Regions from separate parts of the Undibacterium sp. TC4M20W genome, predicted to be linked through region 1. Evidence: predicted binding sites of a transcription regulator. Region 1 holds the regulator's gene; each other region holds the start of a gene.
What was found. The regulator sigma-54, encoded in region 1, starts transcription at its own class of promoters, with help from an activator protein. The targets are predictions, from matches to a motif close to TGGCANGNAANCTGCTTT.
Positions count from the first base shown of each region.

Region 2: ACO0LL_RS01325 (ammonium transporter) is a predicted target of sigma-54. The motif match lies at 3,403-3,420, and genes of this name have one in related genera.
Region 3: nirB (nitrite reductase large subunit NirB) is a predicted target of sigma-54. The motif match lies at 3,147-3,164, and genes of this name have one in related genera.
Region 4: glnA (type I glutamate--ammonia ligase) is a predicted target of sigma-54. The motif match lies at 2,437-2,454, and genes of this name have one in related genera.

Region 1 covers NZ_JBMPPI010000001.1:20,734-28,693, forward strand. Annotated here, with positions in the region: gene ACO0LL_RS00095 (monovalent cation:proton antiporter-2 (CPA2) family protein) at 1-1,584, opposite strand, end outside; gene ACO0LL_RS00100 (KpsF/GutQ family sugar-phosphate isomerase) at 1,698-2,738, shown strand; gene ACO0LL_RS00105 (KdsC family phosphatase) at 2,738-3,271, shown strand; gene lptC (LPS export ABC transporter periplasmic protein LptC) at 3,268-3,912, shown strand; gene ACO0LL_RS00115 (LptA/OstA family protein) at 3,933-4,496, shown strand; gene lptB (LPS export ABC transporter ATP-binding protein) at 4,498-5,253, shown strand; gene ACO0LL_RS00125 (RNA polymerase factor sigma-54) at 5,265-6,755, shown strand; gene hpf (ribosome hibernation-promoting factor, HPF/YfiA family) at 6,863-7,210, shown strand; gene ACO0LL_RS00135 (enoyl-CoA hydratase/isomerase family protein) at 7,836-7,960, shown strand, end outside.
Region 2 covers NZ_JBMPPI010000001.1:261,468-269,427, reverse strand. Annotated here, with positions in the region: gene ACO0LL_RS01340 (hypothetical protein) at 1-416, shown strand, start outside; gene ACO0LL_RS01335 (DUF2804 domain-containing protein) at 481-1,491, shown strand; gene ACO0LL_RS01330 (hypothetical protein) at 1,521-1,925, opposite strand; gene ACO0LL_RS01325 (ammonium transporter) at 1,922-3,352, opposite strand; gene ACO0LL_RS01320 (YHS domain-containing (seleno)protein) at 3,718-4,236, shown strand; gene ACO0LL_RS01315 (nitronate monooxygenase) at 4,307-5,551, opposite strand; gene rlmF (23S rRNA (adenine(1618)-N(6))-methyltransferase RlmF) at 5,770-6,765, opposite strand; gene ACO0LL_RS01305 (DUF3455 domain-containing protein) at 7,027-7,602, shown strand; gene ACO0LL_RS01300 (Lrp/AsnC family transcriptional regulator) at 7,691-7,960, shown strand, end outside.
Region 3 covers NZ_JBMPPI010000025.1:74,249-82,208, reverse strand. Annotated here, with positions in the region: gene ACO0LL_RS23405 (protein kinase domain-containing protein) at 1-1,580, opposite strand, end outside; gene ACO0LL_RS23400 (nitrate/nitrite transporter) at 1,609-2,823, opposite strand; gene nirB (nitrite reductase large subunit NirB) at 3,195-5,624, shown strand; gene nirD (nitrite reductase small subunit NirD) at 5,649-5,993, shown strand; gene ACO0LL_RS23385 (molybdopterin-dependent oxidoreductase) at 6,057-7,960, shown strand, end outside.
Region 4 covers NZ_JBMPPI010000016.1:7,712-15,671, reverse strand. Annotated here, with positions in the region: gene ACO0LL_RS18545 (rhodanese-like domain-containing protein) at 1-87, opposite strand, end outside; gene ACO0LL_RS18540 (putative bifunctional diguanylate cyclase/phosphodiesterase) at 148-1,935, opposite strand; gene glnA (type I glutamate--ammonia ligase) at 2,602-4,017, shown strand; gene ACO0LL_RS18530 (DUF4124 domain-containing protein) at 4,158-4,646, shown strand; gene glnL (nitrogen regulation protein NR(II)) at 4,732-5,805, shown strand; gene ntrC (nitrogen regulation protein NR(I)) at 5,883-7,406, shown strand; gene ACO0LL_RS18515 (phosphatidylglycerophosphatase A) at 7,464-7,960, opposite strand, start outside.

The DNA.
Region 1 (7,960 bases):
CACCTCTGTGGCACCGGCTGCCCTGAGTTTATCCAGATCAACATCATCATGGCTGCGCACGATAACAGGCAGGCTGGGGTTCATCTCATTGACGAAATGCAAAACCTTGAGCGCAGATGCGGTGCTGGTATAAGTCACCACGAGGGCCGAGGCGCGGTTGACGCCAGCCGCCAGCAGGCTTTCACGTCTTGCCGCATCGCCATACGAGACATTGGCACCAGCAGTTTGTGCTTCCCTGACGCGGTCGGGGTCAAGATCGAGTGCGTGGTAATCGATATTTTCTTCTGCCAGAATACGCGCCAGGCTCTGGCCGCTACGGCCAAAACCGGCAATGATCACATGCTTCTTGGTGGTCATGGTGCGGGCAGCGATCTGGGTCAGTGCCAGCGATTGCATCATCCATTCGTTGGCAGAGAATTTCATGACGATGGCATCAGACTTGGACAAAATGAAGGGTGAGATCAGCATGGAAATCACCATTGACGCCAAAATCAATTGCACCAGCATAGGATCAACCAGTTGCAAGCCCCCTGCCTGGTTCAACAAAACGAAGCCGAATTCACCGGCCTGTGCCAGACCCAGACCAGTACGCATGGCAACGCTGGTGGAATTGCCAAAAACTCTCGCCAAAGCAGCAATCAACACAAACTTCAGCAACACCGGCCCAGTCAGCAGCAGCAACACCAGCCAGAATTGCTCATACACCAGACGCACATTGAGCAACATGCCAACGGTAATAAAGAACAAGCCCAGCAAGACATCACGGAAGGGCTTGATGTCTTCTTCCACCTGATGGCGGTATTCGGTTTCTGAAATCAGCATGCCGGCGACAAAGGCACCCAGCGCCATCGACAAACCGGCTTTCTCGGTCAGCCAGGCAGCGCCCAGGGTAATGAACAAGAGATTCAACATGAACAACTCTTGCGAGCGCCGCTTGACCACGATGTGAAACCAGGCGCGCATGAGTTTTTGCCCCACCACCAGCAGCAAGACCAGCACCACCACCGCCTTGCCACTCGCCAGCGCCAGGGTTTTACCAAGATCAGGGGATTTTGATGCCAGCGCAGGCACGAGGATCAGCAGCGGCACCACGGCCAGATCCTGGAACAGCAGCACGCTGATAATCTGCCTGCCATGCAGGCTTTCCAGCTCCAGCCTTTCCGTCAGCATTTTCGAGACGATGGCGGTTGAGGACATCGCCAATGCGCCGCCAAGGGCGAATGAGGCTTCCCAACTGATCTGGAACATGCCTGGTAAAAAGCGGCTGGCTACCCAGCCAAATACCATGCTGGTCAGTATAGTGACCAGTACCTGCGCCATCCCGAGGCCAAATACCGCCTTGCGCATGGCCATGAGTTTGGACAGCGAGAACTCCAGTCCTATCGAAAACATCAGGAAGACCACGCCAAATTCGGCCAGTTCATGGGTCACGGCACTGTCTTCTGCCATGCCAAAACCGTGCGGGCCTATGAAGATGCCAACCACCAGATAACCCAGCATAGGCGGTAGTTGCAGCATACGGAATGCGACCACGCCCAATACGGCAGCAGCCAGCAATAAAAGTGTGGTGTCCAGTCCTGTCATGTCGCCTATTATTGCCGATTTATCGCCTTGCTATCCTGCTTTTGGGCAAACATAATTCATTACGTTACAACTGGCAAAGTTTTTGCTTTGAGGATTTCGTTTATACTTCTGGCATGAATGAACTGAATGCACCTTTAACTTTTAAACAACAAGCACCGACAGACCCGGCTGTCGCAGCGCAACGCGCCCTGAAACTGGCTCGCGAGACCCTGCAAATCGAGGCTGACGCCCTGCTTGCCCTGCAAAAACGCCTGGGCAATGGCGATGCTGCCGGATTCGCACAGGCAGTCAGCATGTTGTTGGCATGCCACGGTAGGGTCGTGGTTTCTGGCATAGGCAAGTCTGGTCATATTGCGCGCAAGATTGCGTCGACCTTTGCCTCCACCGGCACCCCATCGTTTTTTGTCCATCCGGCTGAGGCTGCCCATGGGGACCTGGGCATGGTGACACCGCAGGATGTGTTTATCGCCATCTCTTATTCTGGCGAAGCATCTGAGTTGATGTCTATCCTGCCTATCATCAAGCGTCTGGGTGTAAAACTGATTGCCATGACCGGCAACCCGGAATCCAGTCTGGGCAAACTGGCTGATATTCATTTGAACCTGCATGTAGACAAAGAAGCCTGCCCGCTGAACCTGGCACCAACGGCCAGCACCACGGTCACGCTGGCACTCGGTGATGCGCTGGCGGTGGCGGTGCTGGATGCACGCGGTTTTCGCGAAGAAGACTTTGCCCGCTCGCACCCTGGCGGATCACTCGGTCGCCGTCTGCTGACGCACGTCAGGGATGTCATGCGCACCAATGGAGACATCCCGCAGGTGGGGCCAGAAACCAGCCTGAAAACTGCGCTGCTGGAAATTACCAAAAAAGGCATGGCGATGACCGCCGTGGTGGATGAACATCAAACGGTATTGGGCATCTTCACCGATGGTGACTTGCGCCGTCTGATGGATGGCACGCGTGATTTCACCCAGTTGCGCATTGCCGATGTCATGAACCACGCTCCGCGCCGCATACGCCCGGAACAATTGGCTGTCGAAGCCGTCGAAGTCATGGAAACTTACCGCATCAACCAGTTGCTGGTCGCTGACGACAGCGGCAAGCTGGTGGGTGCCTTGCATATCCATGACCTGACCAGGGCCAAGGTGATCTGATGAATAATCCTGTAGATTCTGTAGAAAGAGCCAGCAAAGTCCGGCTCATGATTTTTGATGTCGATGGCATACTGACCGACGGCAGCCTGTACTTTGGGCCAGACGGCGAAATGATGAAATGCTTTAATGTGCTGGATGGCCAGGGTATCAAACTCTTGCAGCAGGCTGGCATTATCACGGCCATCATCAGCGCACGGCAATCGGCCATCGTCAGCAAGCGTGCTGCTGATCTTGGCATCAGCCATGTCAGCCAGGGTATCCATGACAAGAAGAGTGCATTTCTTGACCTGCTGGCGAAGCTGGATATCCCTGTGGAACACTGCGGCTTTATCGGTGACGACGTGATTGATTTACCGATACTGACCAGGGTTGGCTTTGCAGCCAGCGTACCGAATGCCCATGCTGAAGTACAACAACGTGTTCAGTACATCACCAGGGTCAGTGGCGGCCAGGGTGCTGCGCGCGAAGTCTGCGACTTCATCCTGCGTGCCCAGGGCAAATATGAACAGGCTTTACAAGCATATCTGACATGAAACCCCAAATGACCATAGACCGCTTCCGCATCTGGCTGGCCGTGATCCTGCTGGGCGTGATCACCATGGGCACGATCTGGGTCATGGAAGTCATACGCCGCCATGCCGATGATGAGCAAAACCGCACTTCCGCCAGATCAGCGCCTGATTACTATGTCGAGAAATTCAATTTCATCCGGCTGTCAAACAATGGCAAGGCCAATTACCATATCACTGGTGACAGCCTGGTGCATTTGCCACGGACCGACAATATAGAAATCAAGCATCCGCAGATCAACAGCTTTGACAAGGACAGGCCACCGCTGCACCTGCGTGCTGAACTCGCCGTTGTATCGCAAAAATCATCGCTGACCACGCCCAAGCGTGAGCATGACATGGTTCACCTGTATGACAATGTCAGCATGGAAAGGCCCGAGGGCCTGAGTTCACAATTCGTGCGTGTGGAGTCTGATTATCTTTTGCTCCTGCCGGATGACGATATCGTTAAAACCGACAAACCGGTTTCAATTACGACCGGCAAACTGCATTCAACTGCAACTGGCATGATTGCCAATAATTCAACCCAAGGCCTGGAATTGCTGAGCAAGGTTTACATTCAACTCAAGAAACGTGAACCAGCTCCCAAAACCGGGAATAAATAAGCAAGAAAGCGAATATGCACATGATCAAAACATCATTTAGCGTCACACGCTTGATCAGCCTGGCCTGCCTGGGCCTGGCCTGTGTTTCTGCAAATGCAGAAAAAGCCGACAGTAATAAAGAAACCATCATCAAAGCCGGTTATGGCATCAGTGATGGCAAAGCCAGCGTCAGCAGATTATCCAAGGGCGTGTCTCTGGTGCGCGGCACCCTGACCGTCACTTCTGAGAGTGCTGTCGTGACCGAAGCCCCGAATGGCGATCAGTTTGTTGTTCTGACAGGTGGCAGTGGCCGCAAAGTCACCTTCCGCCAGAAGCGCGATGGTGGCCCTGATCTGTGGGTAGATGGAGAAGCTGACCGTGCTGAATACAACCAGAGTACAGAAATCGTCAAATTCATTTCCAAGGCCAAGGTACGCTACCTCGAAGGCAAACGCGTCACCCAGGAACAGGAAGGTGAGTACCTGTCTTATGACAGCAAGAATGATGTTTTTGTTGGCACGAATTCGACCAGTGGCCAGCATGTAGATGGCTCAGGCAATATCACCATCACCTTGCAACCAAAACCAGAAAAACAGGCTAAATAAGATGACTGCACAGTCAAGCAGCACCTTGCTTGTCAAGGGCTTGCAAAAGCGCTATGGCGCGCGCCAGGTCGTGCGCGATGTCTCACTGCTATTGAAAAGCGGTGAGGTGGTGGGTTTGCTGGGGCCGAATGGCGCAGGCAAGACCACCTCGTTTTACATGATCGTTGGCCTGGTACCTTCAGATGCTGGAGATATCACGATTGATGACGTGAATATTTCGCAACTACCTATCCATGAACGTGCCGTACTGGGTTTGTCTTACCTGCCACAGGAAGCTTCGGTATTTCGCAAGCTGACAGTAGAAGACAATATCCGCGCCGTACTCGAATTGCAAAAAGACAGCGAAGGCAAATATCTCGGTGCCAAGAAAATTGAGCAAAGGCTCAATGCCCTGCTGGCAGATTTGCAGATAGAAAAAATACGTGAAAGCCAGGCCCTGTCACTGTCAGGCGGTGAACGCCGCCGCGTCGAAATTGCCCGCGCACTGGCGACCAACCCACGCTTTGTCTTGCTGGATGAGCCCTTTGCCGGTGTTGATCCTATCGCCGTCATCGAAATTCAACGCATTGTGCGCTTCCTCAAGGAACGCGGCATAGGCGTGCTGATTACCGATCATAATGTACGCGAAACCCTGGGCATCTGCGATCACGCCTATATCATCAACCAGGGCGCGGTACTTGCCAGCGGCAAGCCTGACGACATCATACAAAATGAATCTGTACGTCGCGTTTATCTCGGAGAACACTTCCGGATGTGACGGGAATCATCATGAAACAAAGCCTGCAACTACGTACCTCACAACATCTGGCCTTAACGCCGCAATTGCAGCAATCAATACGATTATTGCAGTTATCCACTTTGGAATTGCATCAGGAGCTGGAGACGCTGCTGACTGATAACCCCATGCTGGAACGTGTCGATGATCCCCTCGATCACGCCGTACGCCTGCTGGCTGACGGTGCCATCAATACCAGCAGTACTTCTGCAGATGCTGGCATGGAAGCACCGGCAGCAAGAGAAGACAGTGACAGGTCAGCAGAACCGGCTGCCGCTGATGCAGAAACCGTCATCAGCAATGACAGCACCACTTCCAGCGAAGAAGACTGGGGCTTTGATGATGTACAGCATGGCAGCAAATCTGGCGATGATGAAGATGGCCGCCCGCAGCTCGGTGCAGCCCATATCACCCTGCGTGAGCACTTGCAGGAACAGATGCGTCTTAACCTGCGCGAACCGCGTGACCGTGCCCTGGTCGAGTTGATGATCGATGCGATCGACAATAACGGTTACCTGACCGAAACATTAGATGAAATACATGCCAGTTTGCCACTGGAACTGTGCGTAGAACCAGAAGAGCTGGCGTTTGCGCTGAACATGTTGCAAAGCTTTGACCCGGCTGGTGTCGGTGCGCGCAGCCCGTCTGAATGTCTGGCCTTGCAAATCAGGCGTCTGCCAAAAGTTGCTTTCGTCACACGCAGGCTGGCATTGCAAATTGTTGAAACGCAACTGGCTTTATTTGCCCAAAGAGATTTCACCAAACTCAAGAAAATCTTCGATTGCGATGATGAAGATTTGCGCGATGCACAAACTATCATCCGCCTGTGCAAACCACGACCTGGCCTGGCCTTTGCTGCCGATGAATCGGACTATGTCGTACCCGATGTGATCGTCAGAAAATCCGGCAACGGCTGGCAAGTCATGTTGAATCAGGATGTCATGCCCAGGCTGCGGGTAAGCAGCATGTATGCCAACATCATGAAGCAAAACCGTGGCGAGGCTGGCATGGGCGCGCAATTGCAGGAAGCCCGCTGGCTGATCAAGAATATGCGGCAACGTTTTGAGACTATATTGCGCGTTGCACAAGCCATAGTCGAAAGGCAACGCAATTTTTTCACCCACGGTGCTGTTGCAATGCGCCCCCTTGTTTTGCGCGAAATTGCTGATACACTAGGATTACACGAGAGCACTATCTCGCGTGTAACAACCCAAAAATACATGTTGACCCCACATGGCATGTTTGAGTTGAAGTACTTTTTCGGCAGCCATGTCGCGACGGAAACAGGGGGTGAAGCATCTTCCACCGCGATACGTGCACTCATCAAGCAGTTGATAGGAGCAGAAGACCAGAAAAGCCCACTCTCTGATAGCAAAATTGCAGACATGCTGGGTGAACAGGGCATGGTAATTGCCCGACGGACAGTTGCCAAATACCGTGAAGCCCTCAAAATCCCCCCAGTCAGTTTGCGTAAATCTTTGTAAGCAGTCCTTGTAATCACGGTTTGAATTGCTATATATGATTTAGCTCAAGGCAAATAAATGCTGAGAGCGTATCGTTATAGCAAGCAACATCACTATAGGAGCACAGTATGAATCTCACCATCAGTGGACATCACGTCGAAGTAACTCCTGCAATTCGTGAATATGTACATACCAAACTAGAACGTATCAGGCGGCATTTCGACCAGGTCATTGATATCGCCGTCATCCTGACGGTGGACAAGCTCCGGGAAAAGGAAAAACGACACAAAGCCGACATCAATTTGCATATCAGCGGTAAAGATATTCACGTTGAAAGCCTGGCGCATGATCTGTATGCAGCAATCGATGCACTGGTAGATAAACTTGATCGCCAGGTCATCAAGCATAAAGATAAAATGCAAGACCATCAGCACGACGCCATCAAGCACATACCTGATCCGGCATCGGCTTCATAAGACCCCAGTCCTTACCTGAACAGGGTTACGGACATCCAAAACAAGGACGCTAAAAGGCGTCCTTTTTGTTGGGTTAATGGTTTTGAGGTTAACAATTTACATCAATCATTAACTGAATTGCCTTGCGACAATCCGTACACATGTTAACGTCATTCCAGCGTGCTTTTAGCTGGAATCCAGTGGCTTTCGTGGTATGCCGCAACGCTTGTTACATACCGCACCTTTATGAAAACGTTTGCCCTTCGTGGACACAAGCCGGGTCTCGGCCCGGCAGCCGAAATACTTTCTTTGCGTCGCCAAAGTAAGTATTCAAAGAAAGGCGACCCAGGCGTAGCCGCCCCTTCGGGGTACCCGTTTGTGCAGTACAAAAAATGGGAAGATCCGAAACTCGCTCCGCTCAGACAGCGGCTCTTCTTAATCCATTTTCTGTACTGCACAAACGGCGGCTACACATGGGAACTGCAGAAAATCAAAAACAACTGCAACCCCAAAGTCAAACCCGACAGCAACGGCAACGATCATGCCGCCCTTACTCTATTTCCTCATAAACATATACACCCCGTGACGCCCAAGCCCGACAAAGTTAAAATGGCAGCTTCATCCCTTACCTGCATAGTCAACCACCATGAGCGAATTTGTACTTACCTCCGTCAAGAACAATATAGGCTACATCACCCTAGACAGACCCAAAGCATTGAACTCGCTGTCACTCGATATGGTAAGAGCGCTGACGACGACCTTGCTGACCTG
Region 2 (7,960 bases), 240 kb from region 1:
TGACGCTGGCCGGGTTGGCAGTCCAGCGTCACCGGCAATACAAGGCTTATGCTGACGACAATAGCCCGGCTGCGCAAAGGGCAGGGCGTCTGTTCCATGTCATTAATGCAGCTCAGTGGGCCATCATCCTGGTCGGCGGAAATGTGCTGGCGAATATGGGCCTGGCCGGGTGGGTCACACCATTCGCCATGCTGATCATTGGCCTGCACTTCCTGCCTTTGGCCAGCGTGTTCAAAGTGCCAGGTCACTTCTGGTTTGGGCTGGTGATGAGTGTGTTTGCCGTTACCTATCCGTTTTTATTTCCCCAAGGGGCGGCTGATCCTTATGGCTGCCTGGGTGCGGGCTTGCTGTTGTGGGGCTATGCCTTGTTGAAACTCATGGCTATCCCGGCAGTGCAGGATATGAAAGCAATTTGAAATAGACCCTCTAACTGCTTTGCTGCAGAATCGCTGGCGTACAAAAATATAAAATGGAGACACCATGCCAGCGAACTTCCTGCCGCCTGCACCCGCTCAAGTCCTGCATCCTGATGGTCAGGTGCGATTTGGCAAATATGCCGGTGCACCAACCATCATAGACTGGACCAGTCTGGCCGCACCACACAGGCGCGGCAAGCTGTGGCAAACCTTGCACCACAAGCACTGGCATTATGTGGCGCTGGCGACAGAAGAAATATTTTGCGGTATCGCGATTGTTGATGTGGGCTGGACCAACACCGCCTTTGCCTATGTGTTCGACAGGCTGGCAGGCAAGCTTATTGCCAGTTATTCCCAGGATGGTCTGCCAGGTCTGACAGCAACACTGAATGCGCATCCGGCAGAACAGGCCAGTTCCGCATTTAGGTTTTTTGGCAAGCGCATACGCTTTCAGCATCTGCCAGCCAGCGGGTGCTATGAATTGCAATTGCACTGCGGTTCATTCAGCATCAATGCCATGCTGGATGCCAAACCGGCTGCGCCTTCCTTGCTGGCAGTTGGTGAAGTGTTGGGCGGTACTGTGCATGCAACCGTCAAATCTGCGGGCATGCCATTGAGTGGCGAAGTACGTGTGGGTAGCCGCAGTTTCAATTTGCAGAAAGGTGTAGGCAGCTATGATCATAGCAATGGATTCCTGGCGCGTGAAACTGGCTGGCGCTGGGCATCAGCACATGCGCTGGACATAGGTTTCAACTTGCAGGCCGGGTATTTTTCCAGTCACGAAAATGCCTTGTGGCTGGATGGCCAACTCATTTCACTGGGCGCTGCACAGTTCGACTTTGATCCCGGCCAGGCCATGGCTGACTGGCATATTTATACTGATGATGGTTTGCTGGACCTGCATTTTCATCCCGAAGGTTTTCGCGCAGAAAATAAAAACCTCGTCATCGCCAGCAGCCGTTATCTGCAACCCATAGGTGTTTTCAGCGGCTGGGTCAGGGCAAGTCTGGATGCACCCAGGCGGCAGATAGAAAAACTGGTGGGTGTGACAGAAGACCATTTCTCCAAATGGTAATATGAGTCTTGGCCTCACCGGATAAAAATCTAACGCAAGCGACCTATATAGGTTTGATCGACCATGGCATTATGATCAAGCACAGGCGCGGGTATCCTGGTCATATCCGGCATGCTGCTCTCGTCCAGCTTGTTGCTGGACTGCTTTCTGACTGCCAGTCTGTTGAGCAAAGGAGTGGGGGGCGGTGGCGTGACGAACAAGCCATCTTCGCCAAAATAAATCTCATCGAGCTTTTGACAGATATCGTGCAAATCCTGATTCGGTAATGCCAGCGCCATGTCCAGTATGCTGCGGCAATAGCCAGGGTTGACGCGCATGTACTCTATGTCAGTCACGCGGCCATTTTGTCGCCGTAAAATCACGTGCAGTCTTGCCATGAGGGAGAAGGCAAGATTGTCCGACATGGCATTCTGTATCAGGCTGCTGGTACTCATAAGATATGCTCCCCGTGAAGTTCAAGATCAAGTCCTTCTCTTTCCTGCTCATTGGTCAGGCGCAAGCCAATGCTCACTTTGATCAGCCATAAAATGACGGCAGTCACAGCGCCCGAATAAATCACAGTGACGATGACACCAAAGGCCTGCGTTGCCAAGCTGCCGTCAGCACCGCCTATGCTCTTCATTGCAAATACGCCAGTCAGCAAGGCCCCGACTATGCCACCGATGGCATGCACGCCAAATACATCCAGTGAATCATCGTAGCCACCCAAGGATTTGAGTGAAGTCGCTCCCCAGTAACATGCGACGCCAGCGACTGCACCTATGACCAGTGCACCTGTCAGATCAACAAAGCCGGATGCCGGTGTGATCGCGACCAGGCCAGCGACAGCGCCAGAGACTATGCCCAGCACCGATGGTTTGCCACGGCGCAGCCATTCCACGAGCATCCAGGCCAGTGCCGACATCGCAGTCGCCACCTGTGTCACCAGCATCGCCAGCCCGGCGCGGCCATCTGCCGCACCGGCAGAACCGGCATTGAAACCAAACCAGCCCACCCATAACAGTGATGCGCCTATCGCAGTAAGTAATAAATTATGCGGCGGCATGGGTTCCTTGCCAAAACCCAGGCGTGGCCCGACGATCAAAGCAGCCACCAGGCCAGATACACCGGCATTGATATGTACAACAGTACCACCGGCAAAATCCAGCACACCACGCGCCGCCAGCCAGCCTGCCGGTTCCCACACCCAGTGCGCGACCGGTACATACACCAGCAAAGACCACAAGGTGATGAACAGCAGCAACGCAGAAAATTTCATGCGTTCAGCAAAGGCACCGGTGATCAGGGCAGGGGTAATGATGGCGAATGTCATCTGGAACATCAGGTATACGCTTTCCGGTATCGTCGGTGCCAGTTGATGCACGCTGAGCTGCCCGGCTTCTTTCAAGAAGCTCACGCCGTGCAGCATGAACCTGTCCATGCTGCCCAGATAAGGCGAACCTGCGGTGAATACCAGGCTATAACCCAGCACCACCCACAAGACCGTGACGATGCAGGTGGTTGCCAGACTATGCGCCATCGTGCCCAGGGCATTTTTCTTGCGCACCATGCCAGTGTAGAACAGGGCCAGGCCGGGTATTGTCATCAGCAATACCAGTGCAGTCGAGGTCAGCATCCAGGCGGTGTCGCCAGCGCTGATCTTGTCGGCGGCGATCATGCCCGGCTTGGTCATGGCTGGTGGCGTGGCCGTAGCCACTACAGGTGCTGTTGTGGCACTTGCTGCAGAACTCGCTGGCGCAGTTTCTTGTGCATAGCTGTTGCCCCCATACAGGAAAAGGCTGATGGAGAAAAAAAATGAGAAGAAAAATGAGAGAAAAAGTGAGACAGAAAGCGGGAAGCTGGAGAGCACGCGTATTTTCATCAGGCTGGCCTTTTCAAAAACATCGTCAATGACACACAAGCATGTGCATTGCAGCATTTTTCATGCCAAGGCTGATACCAGTGATTTTGATCTTGCTCGCAACTAATCAGGGAAAGAAATTGCTTGTGATACCAGTACGGGCAGGTGCATGCACCAAAATGTAAGCAAATATTTCTGCATAGCATGAGTTTGCACGCAGAGAGTGCCAAATCAAATTCGATGCTCATAATTCCATTTTTGGGAATAATGAATTCAATATTATGGCTATTCTTTACTTTAGTGACCTGAATTAAAGTGCCTGTCATTCGCTGTGCATGAGCAAGGCGAATCTCAAATCCGCTTTCAACCATATAAAGGAGCACGCTGTGTCACTCACATCCATATCACTCACATCCATATCACGCACTTCCAGCAGCCTGGTCAGCAAAATCAAATTCATCTTCTTTTCCGCAGTAGCCGCATTGTCCATGGCAGCAGTGCCGGGCATCAGCGCTGCTGATACGGTCACCAATAGCGTCATAGGCGCACGGGGTTACGATCTCACGACTTTCTTTACCAGTGAAAAACCAGCGCATGGTACTGGTCATCATGTGGCAACTGTAGATGGGGTTGAGTACCTGTTCACCAGCGAAGAAAACAAAAAGACTTTCCTGGCCAACCCAGAAAAATACCTGCCAGCTTTTGGTGGCTACTGCGCTTATGGTGCTTCCATAGGCAAGAAATTTGTTGCTGACCCGGACGTGTATGACATCGTCGATAACAAACTCTACTTCAATCTCGATACCAAGATCCGTGCGATCTGGGCAAAAGACATTGCAGGCAATATCGATCTTGCAAAAACCAACTGGAAAACCATCGCCAGCAAGAAGCCATCTGAACTCTGATTGCCTGCACATATGAAAACGCCGCTTTGCCCAAGGGCTAAAGCGGCGTTTTTGTATTCAGAGCAGTGATTTACACAGGTAAGGCAATCTGGTGATCAACACTGAATTGATAATCGCGGAACACATGTTCTGCACTCAGCAATTCATAAGTGCCATCCGGCAGCTTGCGGGTCGTGTCTTTCAGGCGGTAAGTCATCTGGCCGCAAGTCCAGCAATTAAAGTTGCGCATATGGGTGCACAGGCAAGTCTTGTCCATGACCGAGACTTTCTTTGCATCGGGATGGGCTGCCACTTCACGGTTATACGAAGTGATGTAAGCGCAGTTGCCATTGCCATCGAGCAGGTAGCCATAGGATTCACAACCAGGGCGTATGCCATCGCCTATGGCAGGCGTGTTCTTCAGCATGCGCATAGGGTAACCTGTAGGCGAGATATTATTGACTTCGATATCGCCTTCGCTGGCCTTGAAGTATTCCTGCTTGACGCTGGCAGGCAAGCCGCACTCATTGGTGACCGTAAAGCGCGTAGCCACTTGCACCCCGGCAGCGCCGTTTTCCAAAAAGGATACGGCATCGCTGCCTGTGAAAATGCCACCAGCGGCTATCAGCGGGATATCCAGGTTTTCTGCTTTCAGGTACTGGACGATTTCAGTAATGATGGTTTGCAGGTCATATTCAGCCCAGTCCATGCCAAAACCGAGGTGGCCGCCAGCCAGCGGGCCTTCGACAATGACATAGTCGGGCAAACGGTTCAGGCGGGAATTCTTGCGCAGGAATAGTTGCAGCGCACGTACTGAAGAAACGATGATGCCCAGTTTTGCATCGCGGAAGCGCGGGTGATCAGCGATGAGGCCAAAAGAACCCAGATGCAGGCCGGCACTCATGGTGATGCCATCAATACCAGCATCAAGTGAAGACTCCAGGCGCACCTTCAGTGTTTCGCGTGGGCCATTCATAGTCAGCTTTTCCATGCAATTGACAAAGATCATGCCCGTGCCTTGCTTGGCTTCCATGGTCTTGCCCACGTGCATACGGGTTGCTTCTGCCAGTTGATCCAGGTTGAACTTGATGTCAGTCTTGTCGGAATTGTTGATATTGTATTTGTAGAATTTGGTCTTTTCCTTGACAAAGCTGGTGTCAAAACGACGGTCAGAGACATCCTGCACCATGGCATCAGAGATATGGCCTATACCGCCCAGACGTGCAGCAACCAGAGCCAGTTCAGCAGTGGAAATATCGACGCCCATGCCACCGATCATGATAGGAACCAGCTCATCTTTGCCCAGCTTCAGGCGGAAATCATCTACACGTTTCATTGTTATCCTTGATACATTTTGCTCAAAAGTAAATCACGCGACGCTATATTCAGTACTCTCTCAATACCCTTAGTGCTCTGACTCTACAGATACATATTGCATATTTCTTGTTGATTCTGCGGGCTGCAAACCGGCAGACGAACGAGATTGTAAGCCAGGGCTAGCCGCTACAGCTAAGATTATATTCTGTAAGGGAGGCAAATACCCAGGCGCAGGCTTTATCTCTTGCTATTTGACCAACGTAATTTGGCCCAGGCAGCCTGTTGGCTTGCATTCAGGAAAGTCCAGGCAACCAGACGGCTCTCTTTATTGCCCTGGCTCATGATAATGGTTTTTTCATTAAGCACCTTGACCTGCTTCAATGCCGCATGGATTGCGGGTAAATTGGCCGACTTTGATACCAGGGTAGAAAACCATAAGATTTTTGTGGGTATGGCCGCACTTTCAGTGATCATTTTCTTGATAAACGCCAGTTCTCCGCCTTCGCACCAGAGTTCTGCAGCCTGCCCACCAAAGTTCAATACGGGTAGCGCCTGCTCTGCCTGGCTAGTTTGCTTCAGGTTCTCCCACTTGCGCTGGCTGCCAGCTCTTGCTTCTTCAGCAGAAGCGTGAAAAGGCGGGTTGCACAGGCTGACATCAAACCATTCATCATCACCAACAATGCCATGGAACAGGGATGCCGCATTGGCCTGTTGACGTAACTGTATCTGCTGGCCCAGGCCGGGATTGTGTTCCAAGATGGCCCGTGCATTAGCCAGCGAGGCGGGATTGATGTCGCTGGCGCAGAATGACCAGCCATATTCGCTGGCACCGAGCAGGGGGTATATGCAACTGGCGCCAGTACCAAGATCAAGGGCCAGTATCTGCCTGCCTTTGGGCACACGGCCCTGATTGCAGTCAGCCAGTAAATCAGCCAGATAATGCAGGTAGTCTGCCCGGCCCGGCACTGGAGGGCAAAGATTCTCAGAGGGGATATCCCAGCCACGCACGCCATAGCTGCTGTGCAAAAGAGCCTTGTTGAGCAGTTTGACTGCCAGCGGGTCGGCAAAATTGATGCTGGTTTCGCCAGCCGGGGTGCTGACAAGCAGAGATGCAAGCGCTGGCTCAGCCTTGCTCAGGGCCGCAAAATCATAGCGTCCCTGATGGCGGTTGCGCGCATGCAGTAATGAGCTGCCAGCGCGGTTTCTTGCATCTTTCTTGTTCTTGTTGCTCATCTGGCCTGATCCATCATCCTTGATGCCTGCTCATCTGCAGGCGAATCCCGCATTGTCCCACGAAGGCCCGTGGCCTGCTGACCGAAAAAATCCAGGCTGCAGGCGATTTTCGCCGATGTTGCTGATATTTTACTCATACTTTGTTCATACTTAAGTAGGGGGCTTGTTCTCCTGACAAAGGATGTAAAATTCAGTAAGTGTTTTATTTGTTTTGAAACACCATTGCTAAAATTTGGCGGCTCTAATTGAAAGGTATAAGAAATGAAAAAAAACGCTATCGCGGGCAGTATTGCTACTGCTGCCATCCTGTCAGCCTGCTCGACTGCGCCTGTTAAACATACAGCTGACCCAGTTGCACCTGCTGCCCAGGTCGTTAGCGTGCCAGCCAATCTCAAAGCACCTGCAGGTGAAGTACTGGCCTTCCAGATGGCTGCTACCGGCGTGCAGATTTATGATTGCCGTGCCAATAAATCAGGCCCTAAAAAGTTTGAATGGGTATTCCGCTCACCAGAGGCTGAGCTATATGCCAGCCATGACCCTACCAGCCCCAAACTGGGCAAGCATTATGAAGGCCCGACCTGGGAAGCCGCGGATGGCAGCAAAGTAGTCGCTGAAGTAGTCGCCAAGAGCGACAGCGTCGATACCAATGCCATTCCCTGGCTGTTGCTGAAAACAAAATCCAGCTCGCCTAACGGTACTTTTTCCAAGGTCACCAGCATACAGCGCGTGGTCACCGTTGGCGGCAAGGCACCTTTGACTGGATGCTCGGATTTCCAGATTGGGGCAGAAACACGCACACCTTATAAAGCCACCTATTATTTCTTCAAGGCAAATTAATTGCCACTTTGTTTCTAATTGCTTCAGAGTAAGCAATTGATTTCCAATGGGTTCATAATAGGCTTCCCCATCATGAACCCCTATTGCGATGATACTGGATGGTTTTGATCTTGCCATTTTGCGCTACCTGCAAAAGAACAGCCGCCATTCAGCCGAGCTGATAGGGGCAGACATAGGCTTGTCTGCCACTGCCGTGCAGCGGCGCATACGCAAGCTCAGGGATGAAGGCGTCATCAGGGCAGAGGTGGCGATAGTCAGCCCCCAGGCGGTTGGCTATCCCCTGACTGTGATGGTTGAGGTTGCTTTCAAAAAAGGCCTGGGCAATGTCATAGACAGCTTCAAGCAAGACATGCAGGCC
Region 3 (7,960 bases), on a different contig from region 1:
CCGCGTTCCAGTGCCAGTAAAAATTCTTCTGCAGTTTCAAAGCGCTCAGCTTCGTCACGTGCCACGGCTTTGAGCAAAACATTTTCCAGCCAGAGTGGCAAGTCGGGGCGGTAGCGCCCCGGCGACGCAGGCTCAGCAAACTTGGGGCGCTGGAAAGGTTCGATTTCGCCATAGGGATAGTGGCGTGTCAGCAAATAGTAAAGTGTGACACCGGTGGCATACAGATCCGTGGCGCGGGATGGTGCTGCGCCCTGGAACTGTTCCGGCGCTAAAAATGAAGGCGTGCCTGCCATGCTGTGGCTGGCATTGCCCTGACCATCCTGGCTGTCAAAGCCGGATTGCGCGACACCAAGGTCAAGAATGCGGATTTCGTCATCGTCCCCCAGATGGACATTGGCAGGCTTGACATCCCTGTGCAAGATGCTGCGCCTGTGCAGTGCACCGATGGCGCGTACCAGCTTGCCGCCATAAGCGACTGCTTCTGGTATGGTGAAATGCTGCCCGGCTTCCAGCCTTTGTTGCAGGGATGCACCCGCATGCCAGGTTGAGAGATAGTACAGGTAGTTTCTTTGATCGGGCGTGATCACCTGGGGAAAGAAGCGCGCTACCACGCGCTTGGCCAGCCACGCTTCATGCGCAAAGGCTGAGCGCTCCTGTGCATCATTGGCCTTGTCGGGATGCAGGGTTTTTAACACCAGTTGCCGGTGATGAGAGGTGTCGCTGACGCGGTACAGTATCGTCGTCAGCGAGGTATGCATGACTTCTTCTATCGCATAGCCGTCAAGGGTCTGGCCAGGCTTCATGCGCGGTGGCACGGGCAGGGCGTGCAGCTCGCTGATGGCATCGCGCAACTCACCTTCTGGTAAGCTGTCTATGCGGGCGATCACGGCACTGCAGTTGTCTTGCGACCCCGCTTTCAGTGCGGCTGCGCATAAAGCTTCGCAGGCAGCCTCACTGCTCAGCTTGCCTGCGCTGACCTGCTTCAAAAAATCTGTCAGGTCATATTCTGTGAGACTGGCCCAGATACCATCGCAGGCCAACAAAAAGACATCATTGACACGCAACTCACCCATGCCATGATCAATGACGAGGTGATTATCGAGGCCTATGGCGCGGGTCAGCACATGCTGCATCTCCGGTCTGTCCCAGACATGGTCCTGGGTCAGTTTTTGCAAGGCACCGTCACGCAACAGGTAACAGCGGGTGTCGCCGACATGTGCACTGTAATACATGCGCCCACGCAAGACCAGTGAGGTCATGGTGGTGGCCATGCCTGCCAGCTCACGGCGGACTGAGCCTTGCTGCTGCACCCAGCTATTCATGGCGACCAGCACCTTGTCGAGTGCTGTTGTTACCTCCCAGGTGTCAGGCGTAGCATAGTAATCGGTCAGCAGCCCACGTACTACATATTCAGCCGCTTCGCGCCCGCCTTCATTGCCAGAGACGCCATCGGCTACGGCCAACACCATGCCCTTGCAGGATAGCTCAGGTTCGCCTGGCGTGACCATGCCGACAAAGTCTTCATTACGCGGGCGTATGCCAGCGACGCTGTGATGTCCTGTGCTGACTGTCAGTGGCATGTTTGTGTATTTTGTGTATTTTGTGTATTCAGATTTTTGCAGTAGTCATGGCGGCAGAGCCCCAGGTCGTGCGCCAGCGTTTCTTGACCAATGATAAACCCAGCAAGGCGATGATGGCGAGGCTGGCGAAAATCGACAGGCCTATTTGATAACTGCCGGTGATCTGACGTGAATAACCCATGCTGGCCGCCAGATAAAAACCACCTATGCCACCTGCCATGCCCACCAGGCCAGTCATGACACCCATCTCTTTACGGAAACGCTGCGGCACCAGTTGGAATACCGCACCATTGCCCGTGCCCAGTGCCAGCATGGCAACCACGAATACACATACTGCAGCAGTCGCAGATTGCAGACCGATGGATGCAATGAACAGGAAGGCAGAAGCGATGGTGTATATGACAGACAGGGTTTTGATGCCACCTATGCGGTCAGCAATACGGCCACCCATGGGGCGCACCAGAGAACCGGCAAACACGCACGCAGCAGTGAAGTAACCGGCAGTAATTGGCGTTAAACCATATTGCGTATTGAAATAAATCGTCAGGGAAGATGCCAGGCCAGAGAAGCCGCCAAAGGTCACGCTGTAAAAGAACATGAACCACCACGCGTCTTTGTCTTTCAGCACGGCCAGGTATTCAGTCAGGGATTTGCCAGGTGCATCACCCGGCGCATCCTTGGCGAAAATCAGGTAAACCGCCAGCGCGATGAATAAGGGTATCAGCGCCAGACCAAACACATTTTGCCAGCCAAAGGCAATTGCCAGTGCTGGTGCAAACAAGGCGGCAAAGGCGGTGCCGGAATTGCCTGCACCCGCTATCCCCAAGGCAGTACCCTGGTGTTCAGGCGGATACCAGCGCGATGCCAGCGGCAATGCCACGGCAAAGGCAGAACCTGCGACACCCAGGATCACGCCGAGGAACAGCAGTTGTTCATAAGTGTGCAAATTTCCCAGCCATGCCCAGCACAAGCCTATCAGCACGACGATCTGGCCTATCAATCCTGCTTTCTTGGGTTTCAAATGATCGACCAGCACGCCCATGACGATGCGCAGCAAGGCACCAGCCAATAAGGGGGTGGCGACGACCAGGCCTTTTTGTGCTGCAGTCAGGCCCAGGTCCTTGGAAATCTGGATGGCGAGTGGCCCCAACAATACCCAGACCATAAAACTCAGGTCGAAATAAAAGAAGGATGCCAATAAGGTGGGTGTGTGCCCGGCTTTCCAGAAGGAAGTTTTTTGCATGATCGCTCCAATAGTGAACATGCATGCCACTTGCAAGGGACGTGCCATCAAAATGTGCAGGTGATTCGCGTATTCCATGATTAAAAACAAAACTTTCTGCGCAAAAACTGTGCGCGCTCTGAATTAAATGGTGCAATGCACCAGAATGGCTGAGTTTTGTATGAGTGCCGCGAGGATTTTTGGTGCATGCTTCAAGAAGTGGCATTGCTTTTGCTGCCAACCGAGGAATCCTCCGTTTTTCTTGGTGAAAACCATATTAATGCGCAGTTAAATTGGTGCAGGCTTATAAAAACAGCCTGGCTTTCCCTCTGATAAAAACGAACTGGCATTGCTCTTGCTTAGAGTCTGGGGAGACAAGCAAAGGAGCAGCCATGAAGAAACTTAAGCTAGTGATGGTAGGGAATGGTATGGCAGGTGTGCGTACCCTGGAAGAATTAATCAAGATCGCCCCCGACCTGTATGACATTACCGTATTTGGTGCAGAACCTTATGCCAATTACAACCGTATCCTGCTATCACCTGTATTGGCAGGCGAGCAAACCATCAAAGACATCATGCTCAATGATGTGGATTGGTATGAAGAAAATAATATCACCCTGCACCTGGGCAAAAAAATCGTCAAGATAGACAGGGCACGCCGTCTGGTGATCGCCGAAGACGGTACCCAGACTGAATACGACCGTCTGCTGCTGGCGACTGGCTCTACACCTTTCATGTTGCCGGTTCCCGGCAAGGATCTCAAGGGCGTGATTGCCTACCGAGACATCTACGATACCAATACCATGATAGAGGCGGCAGAAAAGCATACGCATGCTGTCGTTATCGGTGGAGGCCTGCTGGGCCTGGAAGCCGCCAATGGCTTGAAAATGCGCGGCATGAGCGTGTCTGTCGTGCATTTGCCAGGCTGGCTCATGGAACGCCAGCTTGATCCTGTTGCTGGCAAGATGCTGCAAAAATCTCTGGAAGACCGTGGCCTGAACTTCCTGCTGGAAAAAAATACCGAAGCTATCATTGGTGACGATGCTGGTCATGTGAAATCCATACGCTTTACCGACGGCCTGGAAATCCCTGCGCAATTGATCGTCATGGCAGTCGGCATACGTCCCAATACTGCGCTGGCAGAATCTGCCGGGTTGTATTGCAATCGCGGCATCATCGTCAATGACACCATGCAGACTTATGACCCGCGCATTTACTCTGTTGGCGAATGCGTCAATCATCGCGGCACAGTGTATGGCCTGGTTGCCCCTTTGTTCGAAATGGCCAAGGTCTGCGCCAATCACCTGGCCAATTTTGGCATAGGCCGGTACCAGGGTTCAGTCACATCTACCAAGCTGAAAGTGACAGGCATAGACCTGTTTTCTGCCGGTGAATTCATGGGGGGCAAAGATACTGAAGAGATTATTTTGTCTGACCCCATAGGTGGTGTTTACAAGAAGCTCGTGGTCAAGGATGACAAGCTGATTGGTGCTTGTTTATATGGCGATACCGTAGATGGCAGCTGGTATTTCAAACTGCTGCGCGAAGGCAAGAATATTTCAGAAATCCGTGACTCATTGATGTTCGGCGAATCGAATACCGGTGACGTTGGTCATGAAGGACACACCAAGGCAACTGCCATGCCGGACGAGGCCGAGGTCTGTGGCTGTAACGGCGTCTGCAAAGGCACCATCGTCAAGGCCATCAAGGAAAAAGGCCTGTTCACGCTTGACGATGTGCGCAAGCATACCAAGGCATCCGCATCCTGCGGTTCATGTACCGGGCTGGTAGAACAAATTATCATGTTCACCGCTGGTGGTGATTATTCAACGGCTTCAAAAGTCAAACCCATGTGTGCTTGTACTGATCATAGCCATCAGCAAGTGCGCGATGCGATCAAGGCCAACAAGCTATTGACGGTATCTGGCGTGCAGGAATTCATGGAATGGCGCACACCTAACGGTTGCTCCAGCTGCCGCCCGGCCATCAACTACTATTTGATTTCTACATGGCCACGTGAAGCGAAGGATGATCCGCAATCACGCTTCATCAATGAGCGTTCGCATGCGAATATCCAGAAGGACGGCACTTACTCCGTCATCCCGCGTATGTGGGGTGGTGAAACAAATGCCAGTGAATTGCGCAGGATTGCTGACGTCGTTGATAAATTCAAGATACCAACAGTCAAGGTCACCGGTGGCCAGCGCATTGACTTGCTGGGTGTGAAGAAAGAAGATTTGCGCGCCGTATGGCAAGACCTGGGCATGCCATCTGGTCTGGCTTATGCCAAGGGTCTGCGTACCGTGAAAACTTGTGTGGGCAGTGAATGGTGCCGTTTTGGTACGCAAAACTCCACCCTCATGGGGCAGCAACTGGAACGCGAGCTGGCGCGCATGTATTCGCCGCACAAGGTCAAGCTGGCTGTGTCAGGTTGCCCGCGTAATTGTGCTGAGGCAGGTATCAAGGACGTTGGTGTCATCGGCGTTGATTCTGGTTGGGAAATTTATGTCGGTGGCAATGGCGGTATCAAAACCGAAGTCGCGCAATTCCTGGTCAAGCTGAAAACCCATGAAGAAGTCATGGAATATACCGGCGCCTTCTTGCAGTTATACCGTGAAGAAGGTTGGTACCTGGAACGTACCGTACATTACCTTGCCCGTGTCGGCCTTGATTATGTGAAGAAAATCATATTGGAAGACCACGAGCGCCGCAAAGACTTGTATCAACGTTTGCTGTTTGCACTGGAAGGTGAATCTGATCCATGGCATGAACCAGAAAAAGCTCAGGTCGATACGCGTCAGTTTGAACGCTTGCCAGCATAACGCCATTTTTTGAGAGGAAAAAACATGAGTCAGGAATGGCAAGTTATTTGTCGTGTAGAAGATATCCCCGTACTGGGTGCGCGCGTGGTTGCACGTGCGGCCAAGCCGGATGTCGCCATCTTCAGGAATACAGAAAACAAGGTCTTTGCTCTGCTGGATAAATGCCCGCACAAAGGTGGTCCTTTGTCACAAGGTATAGTCTTTGGCGAAAGAGTAGCCTGCCCCTTGCATAACTGGAACATAGAATTGCCCACAGGTTGCGCGATTTCTCCGGATGAGGGCTGTACCCAGAAGTTCAGCCTGAAGGTGGATGCGGACCAGGTTTATCTGGACGCAAATGAGTTACGTACACTCGCAATAGAGGCATAGAAAAAATGCGCTGCATCACATACTATGCATAGTATGTGATGCAGCGTGCACTTAAAGGCATGTATGACTGAAACCAAATCTACCTGTTGTTATTGCGGCGTTGGTTGCGGTGTAGTGATAGAAAGCGAAGGCGGGCAGGTAACTGGCGTGCGCGGTGATACTGATCATCCCGCCAATTTTGGCCGCCTGTGCAGCAAGGGCAGCACTTTGCATCTGTCTGCAGATGCAAAAATACAGCAACAGGTCAGGGCGCTGTATCCTGAAATGCGCGATCCCGCCATGCGTGGAGAGTTGCGACTGCGCACCGACTGGGATAGCGTTATTGCCAGCATGGCAGACAAGTTCGCTGACTCCATCAAAACGCATGGCCCAGACAGTGTGGCATTTTATATTTCTGGTCAATTGCTGACTGAAGACTATTACGTCTTTAACAAACTCGCCAAAGGCTTGATAGGCACCAATAATATAGACAGCAACTCACGCCTGTGCATGTCAAGCGCGGTTGCTGGTTACAAGCAGACCCTGGGTGCGGATGCGCCGCCTGCCTGCTATGAAGACATAGACCTCGCAGAAGTCATTTTTATTGTCGGTTCCAACACGGCTTATGCACATCCGATTTTATATCGCCGCCTGGAACAGGCCAGGGAAAAAAATCCCAACCTGAAAGTGATTGTTGCTGATCCGCGCCGTACCGATACCGCGCGTGAAGCAGATTTGTTCCTGCCTATCTTGCCAGGTACCGATGTTGCCCTGTTCAACGGCATGTTGCATCTGTGCCTGTGGGAAGATTTAATCGATCTGGCGTATATCCAGGAACATACCGAGGGCTTTGCCGAACTCAAGCAAACCGTGCGTGACTACACGCCAGCAGCTGTCGCCAAGACCTGCGGCATCAAGGAAGCTGACCTGGTGCAGGCAGCACGCTGGTTTGGACAATCCAAAGCCAGCCTGTCGCTGTATTGCCAGGGGCTGAATCAATCATCTGCCGGTACTGCAAAAAATGCTGCCCTGATCAATCTGCATCTGGCTACTCATCAAATCGGCAAACCAGGTGCCGGGCCGTTCTCTTTGACTGGCCAGCCAAATGCCATGGGTGGTCGTGAAGTCGGTGGCATGGCGAACTTGATGTCGGGTCACCGTGACCTTGGCAATGCTGAACATCGCGCAGAAATTGCTGCCTACTGGGGGGTAGACGACGTGCCCGCTACACCGGGTAAAACTGCAGTAGAAATGTTTGAAGCAGTCCGGCAGGGTGAGATCAGGATCATCTGGATAGTCTGTACCAATCCCGCGCAATCCATGCCAGAGCAAAACCTGATACGCGAAGCCCTGCAAAAAGCCGAGCTGGTGATCGTGCAGGAAGCATACACCAGCACGGCCACCGTGCCGTATGCCGACATACTTTTACCCGCCAGCACCTGGGCCGAGAAGACGGGTACCGTCACCAATTCAGAACGCCGCATATCCCGCGTGCGCGCCGTCATACCCGCACCTGGTGAAGCAAAACACGATTGGCAAATCGCCAGCCAGTTTGCGCAAGCACTTGCCCCCTTGCTGGGCAAGTCACCAGCAAACTTCAAGTACGACAGCGACGAACAAGTCTGGAACGAGCACCGCGACAGTACTCGTGGCCGTGACCTTGATATCACCGGCTTGTCATACGCCATACTGGAACAGCAGGGGCCACAGCAATGGCCTTATCCGGCTGGTGCCAGCACTGGCAAACAGCGTTTGTATGAAGACGGTATCTTCCCTACAGCCAATGGCCGCGCACGTTTCGTCAATACTGTGTACCAACCTGTCAAGGATGCAGTTGATGCCCGCTACCCATTCTCATTGAATACTGGTCGCCTGCGCGATCAATGGCATGGCATGAGCCGTACCGGCACTGTGGCACAGTTGTTTGCCCACGTGGCAGAGCCTGGCCTTTGCATGGAGGCGACTGATATGCAAAGACGCTTCTTGAA
Region 4 (7,960 bases), on a different contig from region 1:
TTCTTGTGGGCTGACTGCGCCGGCGTAGGGTAGGGCTTGTTCGTGGCCGCGCTGGCGTGCTGCTTGCAGGGTTTGATCTGTTGACATGATGATTCCTTGATTGAAAATAGCAATTGCAAAAAAGGTAGTGCTAATGTGCCTGCTAGTTTATATTAAATCGGCACTGGGTTTGCCGTACAGATAACCTTGATAGGAAAGACAGCCCTGCTGTAGCAGGAAATCGCGCTGGGCTGCGGTTTCCACACCTTCTGCAATCACGGCCAGGCCCAGGCTCTGGCCGAGTGCGATGATGGTTCTGGTGATGACGGCATCATTGTTATTGAGGATGTCGCGTACGAAGGACTGGTCTATCTTGAGCTGGTCCAGCGGCAGGCGCTTAAGATAAGACAGGGATGAGTAGCCGGTGCCAAAGTCATCGAGTGAAAAACCTACGCCTCTGGCTTTAAGCTGATTCATCTTGTCTATGGTTTCTTCTATATTATCGATGAGCAGACTTTCTGTCAGTTCGAGTTTGAGTTTGCTGGCGTCAATCTCAAAGCGGGCGATATTATCCAGCACCTGCGCAACAAAATCATATTGCCTGAACTGACGGGCGCTGACATTCACTGCCAGGCTCATGTGCTGTTTGTCTTCTGTTTTTTTCCAATCGGCCAGTTTGATGCAGGCAGTTTTTAATATCCATGCGCCCAGGCTGAGGATGAGACCTGATTCTTCTGCGAGCGGGATAAAGTCGGATGGTGGTATCAAGCCCTTTTGTGGGTGTTGCCAGCGCACCAGGGCTTCTGCGCCGGTGATCTGGCCTGTGCTGCTGACTTGCGGCTGGTAATGCAGGACAAATTGTTCTTTCTGCAGACCCAGGCGCATGTCTGCTTCCAGTGCTGCACGGGTGTTGACGATGTCGAGCATGTCCTTGTCGAAGAAGCGGAAACTATTGCCGCCGCTGGACTTGGCCTCATACATGGCGACTTCTACCTGTTTGAGCAGTTCTTCGGCTGAGGTGCTTTGACTGTCAAACAGGGTGATGCCTATGCTGGCGCTGCTGTGATATTCAGTGTGTTCTAAATCATACGGGGCGAGCAGGTCTGCCAGGATTTTGGTGGCGATCATTTGTGCTTCTATGGCGGTTTCGCGGATGTTGTCGCTGAGTTCTTCGAGCAGTAATACAAATTCATCGCCACCGTATCGTGCCAGGGTGTCGCCTTTGCGTATGCTGTGGGTCAGGCGTTTTGCGGCAACCTGCAAGAGCATGTCACCTTTGCCGTGGCCACTGCTGTCATTGATGGTTTTGAAATTATCGAGATCAAGAAACAGTACTGCGCCATACAGATTGCTGCGGCTCTTTGCCAGCAGGCTGTGTTGCAGGCGGTCTATCAATAGTCTGCGGTTGGCCAGTCCTGTCAGCGGGTCGTGGTAGGCAAGGTGTTCCAGTTTTGCTTCTGCTGCTTTTCTTTGGGTGATGTCGAGCATGGTGGCGACATAGTTGATGACCTGGCCGCTCTGGTTTTTGACGGCAGTGATGGTCAGCCATTCTGGATAGACTTCGCCATTTTTTCTGCGGTTCCAGATTTCACCCTGCCAATAGGCATTGACATCCAGTTGCCTACCCATGTCTTCATAATAGCTGGTGCCATGCAACCCGGATTTGAGCAGACTGGTTTGCTTGCCCAGCGCTTCTTCGCGGCTATAGCCAGTGACGTGAGTGAACGCATTGTTGACACGCAAAATAGTACGGTGCTGGTCGGTGATGACCATGCCTTCCTGGGCTTCAAAGGCAATGGCAGCGATACGCAAGTCTTCTTCTATGTGTTTGCGCTTTGCCCGCTGTTTACAGATGATTTTTTTGAGTCGTTTTTTTTGTTCACCTGCTTCTTGCAGCAGTTTGATCAGTTTCAAGGTGACAGAGGTGCTTGCCAGCATGGTGAGGACAAAGGTCACGGCGGCAAGCAAAAAAGGCTTTCGCGGGCAGGGGTGGGGCAACATAATATATAGGCTGAAAAATCACTACCGGCTGAAAAATCACTACCGGCTGAAAAACATTGCCAGCCGGCCGGCAGTTCTGTGCTGGATCTTTGTTACTGGCATGCGGCCAGACTGGCAAAGGTGGTGACAGTCTAAATGAGCGCGAATGCGACACGAGCTTATACAAAGGAAAGTTGATTTTGATCAAGCATATTTGCTTTTTATGAAACATTGCTCAAGGGGTGGCGGCGCTTCATTCAATACGATTTTGATCATTTGAAAAATTGCACCAAAAAAATGCGCAACAGCAGTTTTAAATCAATAATGCACCAAAAATGAACATTTAATTTTGTATGCATTGTTTTGGTGCGAATTGTATTTTATCTGTTTGTTAAGCAGTTTCCCTTTTGGTCAGGAAAACGCCACAAAAACAAGCATTTAACAAATTTCGATTTTATATATGACTGATCTGGATGATGGCACGGTTTCTGCTATTATCCCCACTGAGTTTAGCCGCCAGGCGAAAATGCTGTTGTAAGAGCAATAAGGCAAGGTTTGTCTGTTGGTCAAAATTGCACATAACTGGCAGGCGCAGTGCTCGGCAATTTCCGAATTTATTTTTAGCTCTCAGAGGAGTTTCACATGGCAATGACAGCCGCAGAAGTCTTGAAAATGGCGAAAGATAACGAAGTCAAATTCGTTGATTTTCGCTTTGCTGATACCCGAGGCAAAGAACAGCACGTAACTGTTCCAATTTCCCAGTTCGACATCGATAAATTCGAATCTGGCCACGCATTCGACGGCTCGTCCATCGCTGGCTGGAAAGGCATTGAAGCATCCGACATGTTGTTGATGCCTGATCCATCTACTGCCAACATTGATCCATTCTTCGAAGAAACCACATTGTTCATGCAATGTGACGTGATCGAGCCATCTGATGGCAAAGGTTATGACCGTGACCCACGTTCCATCGCGAAACGTGCTGAGGCGTATCTGAAATCCTCAGGCATTGGTGATACAGCTTACTTTGGCCCAGAACCAGAATTCTTCATTTTTGACAGCGTACGCTGGAAAGTAGATATGTCTGGCTGTTTCGTTAAGATTGATTCTGACGAAGCTTCCTGGACGACAGGCGAAAAACTGGAAGGCGGTAATACTGGCCACCGTCCAACGGTTAAAGGCGGTTACTTCCCGGTTCCTCCAGTCGACAGCTTCCAGGACATGCGTTCTGAAATGTGTCTGATCCTGGAATCCCTGGGTATCCCGGTTGAAGTGCATCACCATGAAGTGGCTGGCGCTGGTCAAAATGAGATCGGTACCAAGTTCTCTACTCTGGTAGAGCGCGCTGACTGGACACAAAACCTGAAATACGTAGTCTGGAATGTTGCCCACACGTATGGCAAGACAGCGACTTTCATGCCTAAACCTATCGTTGGCGACAACGGTTCTGGCATGCACGTGCATCAATCCATCTGGAAAGATGGCAAAAACCTGTTTGCTGGCGACGGCTATGCTGGTTTGTCTGATTTCGCCCTGTACTACATCGGCGGTATCATCAAGCACGCTAAAGCACTGAATGCGATCACTAACCCAGGTACCAACTCTTACAAGCGTCTGGTTCCAGGTTATGAAGCTCCGGTGAAACTGGCTTACTCTGCCCGTAACCGTTCTGCTTCCATCCGTATTCCTTACGTTGCCAATCCTAAGGGCCGCCGTATCGAAACACGTTTCCCTGATCCACTGGCGAACCCATACCTGTGCTTCTCTGCACTGATGATGGCAGGTCTGGACGGCGTGCAGAACAAGATACATCCTGGCGAAGCAGCCAGCAAAGATCTGTACCATTTGCCACCAGAAGAAGATGCATTGATCCCAACAGTGTGCGCATCTTTGGAAGAAGCACTGGATGCATTGAACAAAGACCGCGAGTTCCTGACACGCGGTGGCGTATTCAGCGACAGCATGATTGATGCTTACATTGATTTGAAAATGCAAGAAGTACAACGCTTCCGCATGACAACTCACCCTGTTGAATTTGACATGTACTATTCTCTGTAATTACCCTCTGCAATCAGGGTAAAAACGCAAAAAAGCGGGGGTAACCCCGCTTTTTTTGTTACAAATGCTAATTTGTTCGTAATTGTGTTGCACGGCTGCATGACATACACTTACAGTCTATCCATGAATATTGCCTTCCTATGAACCGACTCTTGTCAGGATTACTTCTTTTTATTGGCGTGCAGGCGTATGCCCATGCACAGGCCGAGGTATATCTATGCGTCGATGATAATGGCAAAAAAGAATACAAGAACACAGGTGCTGTCAAAGGCTGCAAGAAAGTGGATTTGCAAGGCCTGACTGTTCTGCCAGCGCCTGTATTGCCGGCCCCTGCCAAGAAACCGCAAGGCAAGCCTGCCAGCAGCCCCAGTGATTTCCCCAAGGTAGATGACAGTACGCAAAAAGCCAGGGATTCTGACCGCAAACAGATTTTGCAGGACGAATTGAAGACAGAAGAGCAAAAACTGGCGAATATCAAGAAAGAATACAATAATGGTGAGCCTGAGCGTCGTGGTGATGAAAGAAATTTCGCCAAATATCAGGAACGCACCAATTTGATGAAAGAAGACATCAGTCGCACCGAAAAAAACATAGAAGCACTAAAACGTGAAATTGCCAATGCAAAATAAGTTGCCAGTGTGAACGGCAAAAGTGCTTCCGGGCATGATGCTTGCGTAAAGGTCGCTCTGTGCGGCCTTTTTTTATGGACAAGTTTTGAAAACTCCACTTACCTCATTTGCCGGACTTGACCTGCTGACATCCGCGGTCATTGTGCTGGATGCTGAAGGCAGCATTTTATTTGCCAATGCTGCTGCTGAAAACTTGCTTGATTCTTCTTTCAAGTCACTGACACATTTAAAGCTGACAGACCTGTTCCTTAATGGGCAGGAATTGACTGCGGTCTTTCATCAGGCAGTAGCTCACCAGTTTGCTGACAAGCGCCAGGACCTGACTTTGGAGCGGGCAGGGCGTGACCCCTTGCATGTGCACAGCATCGTCACTGCACTCGATAATCCTGATACGCCAGTGCTGATAGAGCTGCGTGAAAACGTACAGCAACTCAAGCTTGACAGGGAAGAGCGCATGCTCGACCAGAGCAAAGCGAACAAGGAGTTGATACGCAATCTGGCGCATGAGATCAAGAACCCACTAGGTGGCATACGTGGTGCAGCGCAATTGCTGGAGCTGGAATTGCCCGAGCGCCACCTGCGCGAATTGCGTGAATATACCCAGGTCATCATCAAGGAGGCCGACAGGTTGCAGACCCTGGTAGATCGCTTGCTGGCACCGCATCGTTTGCCACATATCGTTGGCGACGTGAATATCCATGAAGTGTGTGAACGTGTGCGCAGCCTGATCGTTGCTGAGTTCCCGCAAGGGCTGACGATCAGTCGTGACTATGATTTATCGATACCTGAATTTCGTGGTGACAAAGAACAGCTTATCCAGACAGTGTTAAACATTGCCCATAATGCCGCGCAGGCATTGAGTGAGCGTATCAGGCAGGGTGATGCGGTGCTGACTTTCAAGTCGCGCGTGGTGCGCCAGATCACTTTGGCCAAGGTTCGTTACAGGCTGGCATTAGACTTGCATATCATCGATAACGGTCCGGGCATCCCACCCGAGATTCGCAACCGTATTTTCTATCCCCTGGTGTCAGGCAAGGAAGGCGGTAGCGGTTTGGGATTGACGCTGGCACAAACTTTCGTTGAACAACATTTGGGTGTCATCGAATGTGAGAGCCGGCCAGGATGTACGGATTTCCGGATACTGATACCACTACCTTAAATAAGGGTGTGGCAAAGCGGCGGCACCAAAAGTGCTCCTTCTATCGATATGCTTAACACAGACTGCAAAACGACAATATGAAACCAATCTGGATAGTGGACGACGACGATTCAATTCGCTGGGTGCTGGAAAAAGCACTGGCGAGAGAAAATCTGGCAACCCGCAGCTTCACCAATGCAAGAGATGCAATGAATGCCTTGCAAAGCGATACGCCACAAGTGCTGGTGTCTGACATACGCATGCACGGCGCATCCGGCCTTGAACTCTTGCAAACCGTCAAAGCCAAATATCCTGGCTTGCCTGTAATTATCATGACGGCGTTTTCTGATCTGGAATCAGCAGTTGCGGCTTTTCAGGGCGGTGCGTTTGAATACCTTGCCAAGCCGTTTGACCTGGACAAGGCCGTAGAGCTGATACGCCGCGCCATGGATGAGAGCCTGCGCGAATCCAGCGTAGAGCAAAGCATGTCTGAAACGCCTGAGATACTTGGTCAGGCACCTGCCATGCAAGATGTGTTTCGCGCCATAGGCCGGTTGTCACAATCGAATGTGACGGTGCTCATTACTGGCGAATCGGGCAGCGGTAAAGAATTGGTGGCACGTGCATTGCACAAGCATAGCCCGCGTTCTTCTCAACCTTTCATTGCTTTGAATACTGCAGCGATCCCCAAGGATTTGCTGGAGTCTGAATTATTTGGTCACGAGCGCGGCGCCTTTACTGGCGCGCAAACCACACGTCGTGGTCGCTTCGAGCAGGCCGAGGGTGGCACACTGTTCCTTGATGAAATTGGTGACATGCCTTTTGATTTACAAACTCGCTTGTTGCGGGTTTTGTCAGACGGCCATTTTTATCGCGTTGGCGGCCACCAGCCCATGAAGGCGAATGTGCGCGTGATCGCCGCAACCCACCAAAATCTGGAAACCCGGGTTAAAGATGGCTTGTTCCGCGAAGACTTGTATCATCGCCTGAACGTGATCCGCCTGCGCCTGCCGAGCTTGCGCGAGCGTCGTGAAGATATCCCCTTGCTGACCAAATACTTCTTGAACCAAAGTGCCAAGCAATTGGGTGTAGATGTCAAACGCATGTCGGAGCCGGCATTGCAATTTTTGTCCAGCCTGGATTTTCCAGGTAATGTGCGCCAGTTGGAAAACCTATGCAACTGGATCACAGTCATGGCGCCTGGCCAGACGGTGGAAGTGCCTGATTTACCGCAAGATCTGGTGCCAATTGCCATGGGCGCGGCGAGTCCTGCTCAGGCTCCCGTTGGCGGCAGTGTTCATGAAACGCATGGCAGGGGAGGTGAACATTTGCAGGCGCAAGCTTCACAAATCAATGGCAGCGCCTATCCAGAAAAGCCAGTATATCGTAGCGGTGAAAGCTGGGTTTCTTTGCTGGAAGCAGAAGCAACAGCGATGCTGGCAGAAGGTCAGTCTGAAGTCATCGACAAACTGGGACGTTGCTTTGAATCCGTCGTCATCAAGGCCGCATTGCGCCATACCCATGGTCGCAAAAATGATGCTGCGATACGTCTGGGCATAGGCAGAAATACCATCACCCGCAAGATTCAGGAACTGGGGATAGATGGGGTTAAGGACGAGTAAGTATTCTTCAATATGGAACAGTAAAAAAATAATGGCTGCAATTTGCAGCCATTATTTTTAGAAGTTACGCCATAGTGCAAAACTCAGCAGACAAAAGAAAGCCGCCACAATATCATCCCACATGACCCCAAAACCCCCTTTGAAGCGGCGGTCAAAATAACCTATCGGTGGTGGCTTGACCATGTCAAAAAAGCGGAAGCCGATAAACGCCCACAACTGGGTTTGCCAATCTGCAGGTACGATGAAGAGCAACACGAGCCAGAAGGCAATGATTTCATCCCATACCATGCTGCCATGATCCGCAACCCCCATGTTTTTTCCTGTGACATGGCAAGCCCAGACTCCAACAGCAAAGCCAATGACAATGATGGCAAGCCAGTTAATGGTCGTGAAGACCTCTGGCCAGCGGCTGGATAAAACATAAAAACTCAGCCACGCAAACAGGGTACCTGAGGTGCCGGGCATGATGGGTGACAAGCCGCTGCCAAAACCCTGAGCCAGAATATGGGCCGGGTGACGCAGCATGAAGCGCCAGCCAGGGTGGGTGACGATGG